2 regions of the Arthrobacter sp. TRD_SC_6 genome follow, and region 2 is predicted to be linked to the other one. Evidence: riboswitches for the same ligand, from Rfam matches in the RefSeq annotation. Region 2 holds a riboswitch; the other holds the start of a gene.

Region 1 (4,405 bases), 1.4 Mb from region 2:
TCGGAGCGATGTCGCCGACCGACTTGCCGATCGAGCGGAGAGCGTTCTCGACCATCGCGGTGCAATCCTGTGCAACGCCGATCTGCGAGTATGCCGATCCAACGAGCGCTGCGCCGATTCCGCTGGCGGAAGGTGCTTCGACTGGCTCCGGAGCTTCGATGGGGGCTGCTTCGGCCTCGACTGCGGGTGCTGCCTCAACCTCGACTGCAGGTGCTGCCTCAACGGCAACCGGTGCGGCCTGGAGTTCTGCAACGGGTGCTACCTCGATAGCCTCGGCCTGAACTGCGACAACCGGCGCCGCTTCAGGAGGCGCTTCGACGACCGGAGCTGCCACGGCTGCAACGGCTGCGCGCTCGAAGGTCACGGTTGCATCAGCAGATGCGGTGACGATTGTGGATTCGACGGTGCTCAGGGTCTTCACGGCCTGAGCGGAGCGCTGTGCTTCACCTGCACCGTGAGCCGGGAGTCCGGCGGTGAGGACCAGTCCGGAAGCTGCGACGATGACCGCTGCCTGCCGTCCGACTGATCCGGCGTTCGAGGAAACCGCCTTCGAAATTGCTGCGAGCGAGCTTGTGTGAGCCGGAACCGCACGATGGCGTCCGAGCGCAGAGCTATTTGACACGTTGAGTTGCCTCTCCCTACGCCTGCGAGGTGAGCTGTCGGATTCGGATGGGAGTCACCCGGCCGCGGATTATGATCCAGCGACTTAACCCCAAGGACTTCTTGCGAAGCCCACAATTGGTTCCCCCGCCTCTGCCATGCGATTGTTGCGAACGGACCTCGGGCAGTGGCAGAGCTAGGCGATCTGCTCGAGAGTGCCAAACCCCCTACGATTTGGCACGAGTTGAACGGTACATCAGATCGGTCGGTATGTCACATTCCGATCACGGAACGGTGTGTCTGAGGTTACGAAACGTAACCGGACACGGTGTGCGGTGGCTACAGCCAGCCCAGCGGGTCGACGTTTTGGCCCTCAATCATGACCTCGAAGTGGAGGTGGCATCCGGTCGACGCGCCCGTGCTGCCAACCCGGGCAATGACCTCGCCCCGTCCGACAGCCTGGCCCACGGTCACGTCCATTGCGGAGAGGTGGTTGTAGGTGGTTTCCAAGCCGTTACCGTGCTCAACGACTACCCTGTTGCCTCCGCCGTAGCCATGCCAGCCAGCGAACGTCACAGTGCCCGCGGCAGCGGCCTTCACGGACGTCCCGCAGGCCTCGCTCATGTCCTGGCCGGTGTGGAGCTCGCCGGCGCCCGTGATGGGGCTGATGCGGTTTCCGAAGGGTGAAGTCATCACCACGTTGTCCAGGGGAGGCTCCAATGATCCCCTCGACTCGGCCGCGACGATCTTGCTTCCGGATGCAGCCACGATCTCCGCGAGCTTTGCGTCAGGGTCGAACCTGCCGTGCAGGGCAGCGCGGTCAAAGGTAACCTCGGCGCTCATTGCGGCCTGGATCGGCGCTTCGGCAACTGGCTCGGATTGGGAGGCCTGCTGCAGGTCGGTTGGTCCAACCGCTGCTGTAGTTGGGATTGCCACTGTCAGGACCATGCCCGACGCCGCAGCAGCTATGGCCACCTTCTGGCTCAACCCAGTGAAGGAGATATCGCGACGCGCAGTAACGGCACGACGGCGGCGCTCACGGCGCTGCGCGTCCCTTGGCAACATTCCGGTGGCGGGAGCGGTGTAGCCGTTGCGGGCGGCGCGGCGGCTCAGTGGGACAACGACCGTGCAGTCCGTGGCCTGCACTATGACCTCAGGGGCATCAATGAAGGACGCAGCGGCGCTGGACTTAGCAGCGGGCATAGCGTTTCGTGGCGGGACAACGGGTGCAGGTGGCCGGGCGATGGTGGCCGCAGGCCTGGGGAGGGACGCCTGAACGGGCTCGATGGAGGCCTGCCCGGTGGGAGTTGCTGCGAAGAGTTCCAGCGCATTCTCGACCCCGGGTTCCAACGCAGCGAGCGTGACGGCGCGTTCGGCGAGGGCACGGCGGCGCTCGGCGGAGGTGGCTGGCATCGCGGCGGAAGATACAGCAGTGGAGGCCAGAGACGTTGCCTGGTCGGCAGCTACCCGTGCCGCGCGTTCACGCCGGTGGGCGTCGCGTGGCCGCACTTCAGCAACCGGGGCACTGGCACGGCGGCGCCCAGTAGCGGTGTTAGACAAGGAAACCCTTTCTCATTTGCTGCCTGCGAAGTTAGCTGTCGGATTCGAGTATGAGAAAACTCGGCTCAGCCAGATACATCCTTTTGAGCTTCACCCCAAGGCCACCAAATCAGGTGACCACTGGTGGGTCCTCCGCCCCTGTCAATAAGTCTCAGCACGCAATCCGCAGACAGGGCTAGGCAAGCGGATTGGGTAACGCCGAAGTATCAGCGTCAGTTTTCCACTATAGAGCAGGCAACGCAGAAGTGATCATTCCGTTACCAAACTGTGGATAACCTGCGCCTATTCAGCGGAGGCCGGAAGAAGTGACAGGCGCCTCTTGAACGGATACGAAGACATGCGAGGCTACCTCCGGTGGCAATTCAAGCGCTCCCTGCACGCCCGGCACACGCACAGACACGTAGTCGCCAACCACTTCCAGGCTTAACGAAGCCCCGGGGCGCAAGCCGCCTTCATCGAGTTGCATCAGCAATTCGGGGTCCACCTGAATCGGCTCGGCAAGGCGCTTGAGCGTGACCGCCGAGCCCGCACTGTAGGTGGCCATCGCCTGCGTCAGGCTGAGGACGCCTGGCATGGGCTGTTCAGAGGGCTCCCCGCCAATTGCCTCCAAGCCGGGAATCGGGTTGCCGTATGGGGACTCCTTCGGCTGTCCAAGCAACTCATAGAGCCGGCGCTCCACGCGCTCACTCATGACGTGCTCCCAGCGGCACGCTTCATCGTGCACGTACGCCCAGTCAAGGCCAATGACATCGGAGAGCAATCGCTCAGCCAGCCGGTGCTTGCGCATCACTTCAGTGGCCTTGCGCCGCCCGAGTTCAGTCAGTTCCAAGTGTCGGTCTCCGGTGACAATGACAAGGCCGTCGCGTTCCATCCGGCCGATTGTCTGGGAGACAGTTGGTCCCGAGTGCCGCAGGCGCTCTGCGATGCGAGCCCGCAGCGCGACGATGTTTTCCTCTTCCAGTTCCAGAATGGTCCGCAAATACATCTCGGTTGTGTCGATGAGGTCCGTCATGCGGGTTCAGCTCCTAGGCCCTGGTGCGGGTTTAGCGTCGATTGCACGGCTTGGGGGTTCCCGCTCGCTGGTTCGCCGTCGTCATCCCTACCGCCACACAAGGTTAACCTATCCGCCGGTCCTTGTTCCGATTGTTCCGGGCAACACCCGAAACCGTTGCAGCGGTTCAGCGGAAATGGGTCACAATGTACTGCCCCTGTGGACGCTGGTGCAGAATGGGTCTCGACCCCAACACTGCCGTGAACCGTCCTGGAGCGACTATGAGCAATACACCTGACATCCGCATCCCCACTGAGATCCTGCCCAAAGACGGGCGGTTTGGCGCCGGGCCCTCGAAGGTGCGCAGCGCCCAGGTTGACGCCCTGGTTCGGGCGGGCGGCACACTGCTCGGGACCTCCCACCGGCAGGCGCCGGTCAAGAACCTGGTGGGCTCAGTCCGCTCCGGACTCATGGATTTCTTCCAGGCACCCTCGGACTATGAGGTTGTGCTCGGCGTCGGCGGTTCAACAGCGTTCTGGGATGTTGCTTCGTTCGGGCTGGTGAACGCAAAGGCACAGCACCTGTCCTTTGGCGAGTTCGGATCCAAATTTGCATCCGCCACTAACAAGGCGCCGTTCCTTGGAGACTCGACAGTCATCAAGGCCGATCCCGGAACCCGCCCGCAGCCCGCTGCCGAGTCCGGCGTCGACTTCTATGCCTGGCCGCAGAACGAGACCTCCACCGGCGTCGCGGCCCCCGTCCACCGGGTTGACGGAGCCGACGACGGCGCGCTCATAGCCATCGATGCGACGTCGGCGGCCGGCGGCCTTGCCGTCGATGTGTCCCAGGCGGACGTCTATTACTTTGCACCGCAGAAAAACTTCGCCTCCGACGGTGGCCTTTGGCTTGGGCTGTTCTCCCCCGCCGCGATAGAGCGTGCCGCCTCGATCAAGGCGTCCAACCGTTGGATTCCGGACTTCCTGGACCTGCAGACAGCCATCGACAACTCCCGGCTGAACCAGACCTATAACACCCCCGCTCTTGGCACCCTGGTCACGCTCAACGAACAGATTGAGTGGCTCAACGGCAACGGCGGCCTCGACTTCGCTTCGAGCCGCACCGCTGACTCCGCCGGGCGGGTTTACAGCTGGGCGGAGCAATGCGCGGTTGCCACCCCGTACGTGTTGGATCCGGCGGACCGGTCGAACGTTATCGCGACAATTGACTTTGACGATTCCATTGACGCCGCAGCAA
Region 2 (4,405 bases):
GACCGGCACAGCCGTCAACCCACAGGCTGATCCAGATGCAAAGACAGATTTTGACGAGAGAGAAGAGAGTTAGCCGTGGCTGTTCCCAAGCGGAAAATGTCCCGCTCGAATACGCGTGCACGCCGGTCCCAGTGGAAGGCCACTGCGCCCAAACTGGTGAAGACGGTGGAGAACGGTCGCGTCACCTACAGCCTTTCCCACCAGGCCAAGGTTGTCACCGACTCCGCAGGCACCGAGTTGTTCCTTGAGTACAAGGGCCGCAAGGTCGCCGACGTCTAATTGCTGCACGTGCCGGTTCTCCGGCGCCCGCAGCATTGATCGGAAGCGTCGCCTGGCGTGGAAAATATAGAAGATCTTTCGAAGCGTCTCGGCGTCATCATTGATGCCGGGACGCTTCGTCTTGCCCTCACGCACCGCTCGTATGCCTACGAGCAGGGCGGTATCCCCACCAATGAGCGCCTCGAGTTCCTCGGTGACGCGGTGCTCGGCCTGTCCGTAACGGATGCCCTCTACCGCGACAACCCCGGCCTGTCCGAGGGTGAGCTCGCCAAGCGTCGTTCCGCCGTCGTCAGCACCCGTGCGCTTGCAGCCGTTGCACGCCGGATCGAGCTGGGGCCGCACATCCTTTTGGGCCAGGGGGAGAAACTTACCAACGGTTGGGATAAGTCCTCCATCCTCGCCGACACCATGGAAGCTGTCATCGGCGCGACCTACCTCAGCAACGGGATGGAACCGGCGCGATGCCTGGTCATGAGGCTCATTGGCCCCGTCCTTGAAGACGCCGCCGCGCTGGGCGCAGGGACCGACTGGAAAACCAACATCCAGGAGATCGCCGCCGCGGAACGCATGGGCGTTATCGACTACAGGGTCACCGGCTTCGGCCCCGATCACGACAGACGCTTTGAGGCTGTGCTCGTCATCGGGGGCACAACCTACGGGTCCGGCGCCGGACGGTCCAAGAAAGAAGCCGAGCAGGAAGCCGCTGCCGCCTCCTGGAAGCTCCTCAGCATAACTGAGGAAGCAACCGCCCTTCAGCCTCGATCCGGCGAACCGGCCGGTTCCCGCTCCCAGCCCTGACGTCGGCAGTGCTAACTCCAACGGCCACACTGACGTCGTCAGTTCCGCCTGGAAGTTCCGGCGATGCCTGAGCTTCCCGAAGTCGAGGTGGTACGGCGCGGCCTCGTCCGCTGGGTGCGGGGCCGGACCATCGAAGCGGTTGACGTTATAGACCCGCGTTCCATCCGTCGCCACGCCCTTGGCGCGGAGGACTTCCGCGGGAACCTTTTGGGGGCGACAATCACCGACGCGGTGCGCCGCGGCAAGTTCCTCTGGATGCCCTTGGCTGCACCTTCGGACTACGACGATGGCGAGGACGACGACGCCAGCCAGGTCCCGCTGTCGTCCGGCGTGGATTCTTGGGGGCCGGAAGAGTCGCAGCCTGGGGGAGCAGGCCGGGCCCGAGTCGCCCTGATGGCGCATCTGGGAATGAGTGGGCAACTCCTGGTCGAGGACGCCGCGCAGCCGGATGAGAAGCACCTCAAGGTGCGGCTGCAGCTTTCGCAGGTATCCGGGGGCGCCGCCCTTCCCTCGGAGCTTCGGTTCGTGGACCAACGCATTTTTGGCGGGTTGTTCGTTACGGACCTGGTTACCACTGCCGACGGTATGCCCGGCGGGCAGGGAGAGCTCCCCGAGGCGCTCGTGCCGCTGGCTGCGTCGCATATCGCCAGGGACCCGCTGGATCCCGCGTTCTCGTTCGATGGTTTCTTCCTACGACTGAAGACGCGCAGGACAGGTTTGAAGCGCGCGCTCCTGGACCAGACACTGGTTTCCGGGGTAGGCAACATTTACGCAGATGAAGCGCTGTGGGCGGCCAGGCTTCATTACGCGCGGGCCACGGACACCATCCGCCGCCCCGAGGTCGTCCGGCTGATCGGCGCCTGCCGGTCAGTGATGGAGCGCGCTCTCGAGGCGGGCGGCACAAGTTTCGACTCCCTGTACGTCAACGTCAACGGTGCGTCGGGGTACTTCGAACGCTCGCTCAACGCCTACGGAAGGGAGGGCCTTCCATGCCGCCGTTGCGCCGAAGCTGGCCTCGAATCCCGGATTCGCCGGGATCTCTTCATGAACCGCTCGTCCTACTACTGTCCACAATGCCAACCTAGGCCCCGGAACGGCCGCTGGTGACACGCCAAACGTGACAAAGCTAAGTAAGCTGACTAGGTTCGTTGATTGAATGTCCTCAAAGACGCCTCAAGACCTCAGGAGCAATGCAATGAAGAACAAGCTGGTTTTCGCCGCTGGTATGGCTGCAGGCTACGTGCTGGGTGCCCGCGCAGGACGCGCGAGTTACGAGCAGATCAAGGTCAAGGCCAAAGATCTGTGGAACAACCCGAAGGTTCAGGAAACGGTGACTGACGCCACCGAGGCTGTGAAGGCCAAGGCTCCCGAGGTGCAGGCACAGGCGGAGCAGGCGTTGAAGAAGGCGCAGGAAGCCATGCACCGCTCCGGCAGTGAAGACAAGCCGAAGGACTCCACGGATCAGTACAAGATCTAGTTTGTGTCGAGGCTTCTTGCAGCGAATTGACAGCATGCTGTGCTCGTGATCAAAACGTGACATTTCAACCAATGGAATGTACCGTTGATATCAAGCCGGGTTCCTAAGCCCGGCTTCCTCCTGGCAGATTGCCTAATCCTGTCGCTGTCGGGGGGCCCGTTCGCTAGACATCCGACAGGAGCGGGGGAACCAGATAGCGGGCTTCATTCCCGAAGCCCTAGGGGTAAAGACGCAAAGTTTTCCGCGCGTCCGGGTGGCTCCCATCCGAATCCGACAGCTAACTCCGCAGGCACTGGGAGAGGCCCTTTCCGTGTCCAAAAACCGTCATATCGCGCGCCACCGCGCAACTTCCCCAAGCACTATGCAGATCGTTTCGAAAGCGGTCAGCACCCACGCCGGAACGGTCGGCCGTCCAGCCGCTGCCGTTGTGGCAGCGTCGGGGCTCATGTTCGGAGCAGCCCTGCCGGCAAGTGCCGGCACCACTGCTTCAGAAGGCTCGTTCCAGGCTGCTGAGGCCACCGCGCAGGTGTCCGTGCAGGCTGCGGTAGCTCCAGTACCTGCCGCTCCGGCTCCGGCCGCCGCACAGGCAGCAAGCGCGCCGACCCACACGGTGCGCTCCGGTGACACCCTCGGTGCCATCGCTTCGAACTACGGAGTCAGCCTTGATGCGTTATTCGCAGCCAACGGCCTTGGCTGGGATTCCGTCATCTACCCCGGTCAGGTCATCAGCCTCTCCGGCAGCGCAGCAGCGGCACCAGCTCCTGCCGCTCCTCAAGCGGACACCTGGGTGCAGGCAGCGCCAGTGCCGGCACCCGCGCCGGCTCCAGCGCCCGCAGACACCAGCACAATGGGAATCACCACCGCCTCAAGCAACATCACCGTTGCTGACAGTGCAGGCAGTGCCACCGGTGCAAGTGTTCTCGCCTCAGCACAGGCCCAGTTGAATGCCGGAGCTATCCAGGACTGCACCCGCCTGGTCGAGATCGCACTTGGCACGGGAGATCTTGGACCCATGCAGTTCGCTTCGCTGGGCACGCGGGTAAGTTCACCTGCTCCAGGCGACCTGGTCATCACCAGTGGTCACGTAGGTGTCTACGCAGGCGGCGGAATGGTCATCAGCAGCGGCATGAACGGTGCAAACCTCACCATGCAGCACCCACTGAGTGACCTGCCCGGAGCGTTCTTCGTGCGCGTCTAATTATCAGAGTGCGGCTAGGGAGGATCGGGAAACTGGTCCTCCCTTTTCGCATGCAATCCCGACTAGACCCGCCCGCCGTAGTGCGCGGCAAGGCGGGCAAAGCCTTCATCGAGGCTCACTCCCGGCGTCCAGCCAAGCAGGTCACGGGTCTGCCGCTGGTCGAACCAGTGTGCGGTGGAGAGCTGTTCGGCAAGGAAGCGCGTCATCGGGGGCTCGCCGTCCGCGTTAGCCCCGCGCCACACTTTCTCCACAGCGGATCCGGCTGCTCGTCCCAGCCAGGCGGGCACGGACAACTGTGGCGCCCGAACCCCACCGGCCAGGCAGATCCTGGCAAGCAGTTCCCCAATCGGCCGCGGCTCACCGTTGGTGATAACCAGGGCAAGGCCCCTCACCCGGTCAATGGCGGCCAGCGCTGCGACAATGCCACCTGCAGCGTTATCAATGTACGTGGTGTCCACCAGGGCCGTTCCACCCCCGAGCAACGGAAGCCGTCCGGTACGCGCCCGGGTCAGCACACGTTCGACCAGTTGCGTGTCACCCGGGCCCCATACGATGTGCGGGCGCACGGCGGTGACCGCCATGCCGCCGTCATCATTCCGGGCGAGGGCCAGGAGTTCCGCCGCGGCCTTGGTGACGGCGTAATGACCACGCGC

What was found. A riboswitch is a leader RNA that binds a small molecule or an ion and turns the genes downstream of it on or off. The one in region 2 is predicted to bind cyclic di-AMP.
Region 1: linked by a shared signal. The riboswitch ahead of ACWA1U_RS07295 (M23 family metallopeptidase) and the one ahead of ACWA1U_RS13490 (LysM peptidoglycan-binding domain-containing protein) in region 2 are both predicted to bind cyclic di-AMP.

Annotation. Positions count from the first base shown of each region.
Region 1 covers NZ_CM143953.1:1,490,464-1,494,868, reverse strand. Annotated here, with positions in the region: gene ACWA1U_RS07300 (NlpC/P60 family protein) at 1-622, opposite strand, end outside; cyclic di-AMP (ydaO/yuaA leader) riboswitch at 628-782, opposite strand; gene ACWA1U_RS07295 (M23 family metallopeptidase) at 940-2,160, opposite strand; cyclic di-AMP (ydaO/yuaA leader) riboswitch at 2,165-2,327, opposite strand; gene ACWA1U_RS07290 (metal-dependent transcriptional regulator) at 2,447-3,172, opposite strand; gene serC (phosphoserine transaminase) at 3,433-4,405, shown strand, end outside.
Region 2 covers NZ_CM143953.1:2,844,937-2,849,341, reverse strand. Annotated here, with positions in the region: gene ACWA1U_RS13515 (YceD family protein) at 1-73, shown strand, start outside; gene rpmF (50S ribosomal protein L32) at 76-279, shown strand; gene rnc (ribonuclease III) at 337-1,077, shown strand; gene mutM (bifunctional DNA-formamidopyrimidine glycosylase/DNA-(apurinic or apyrimidinic site) lyase) at 1,141-2,184, shown strand; gene ACWA1U_RS13495 (YtxH domain-containing protein) at 2,273-2,554, shown strand; cyclic di-AMP (ydaO/yuaA leader) riboswitch at 2,684-2,856, shown strand; gene ACWA1U_RS13490 (LysM peptidoglycan-binding domain-containing protein) at 2,865-3,752, shown strand; gene ACWA1U_RS13485 (NAD-dependent epimerase/dehydratase family protein) at 3,815-4,405, opposite strand, start outside.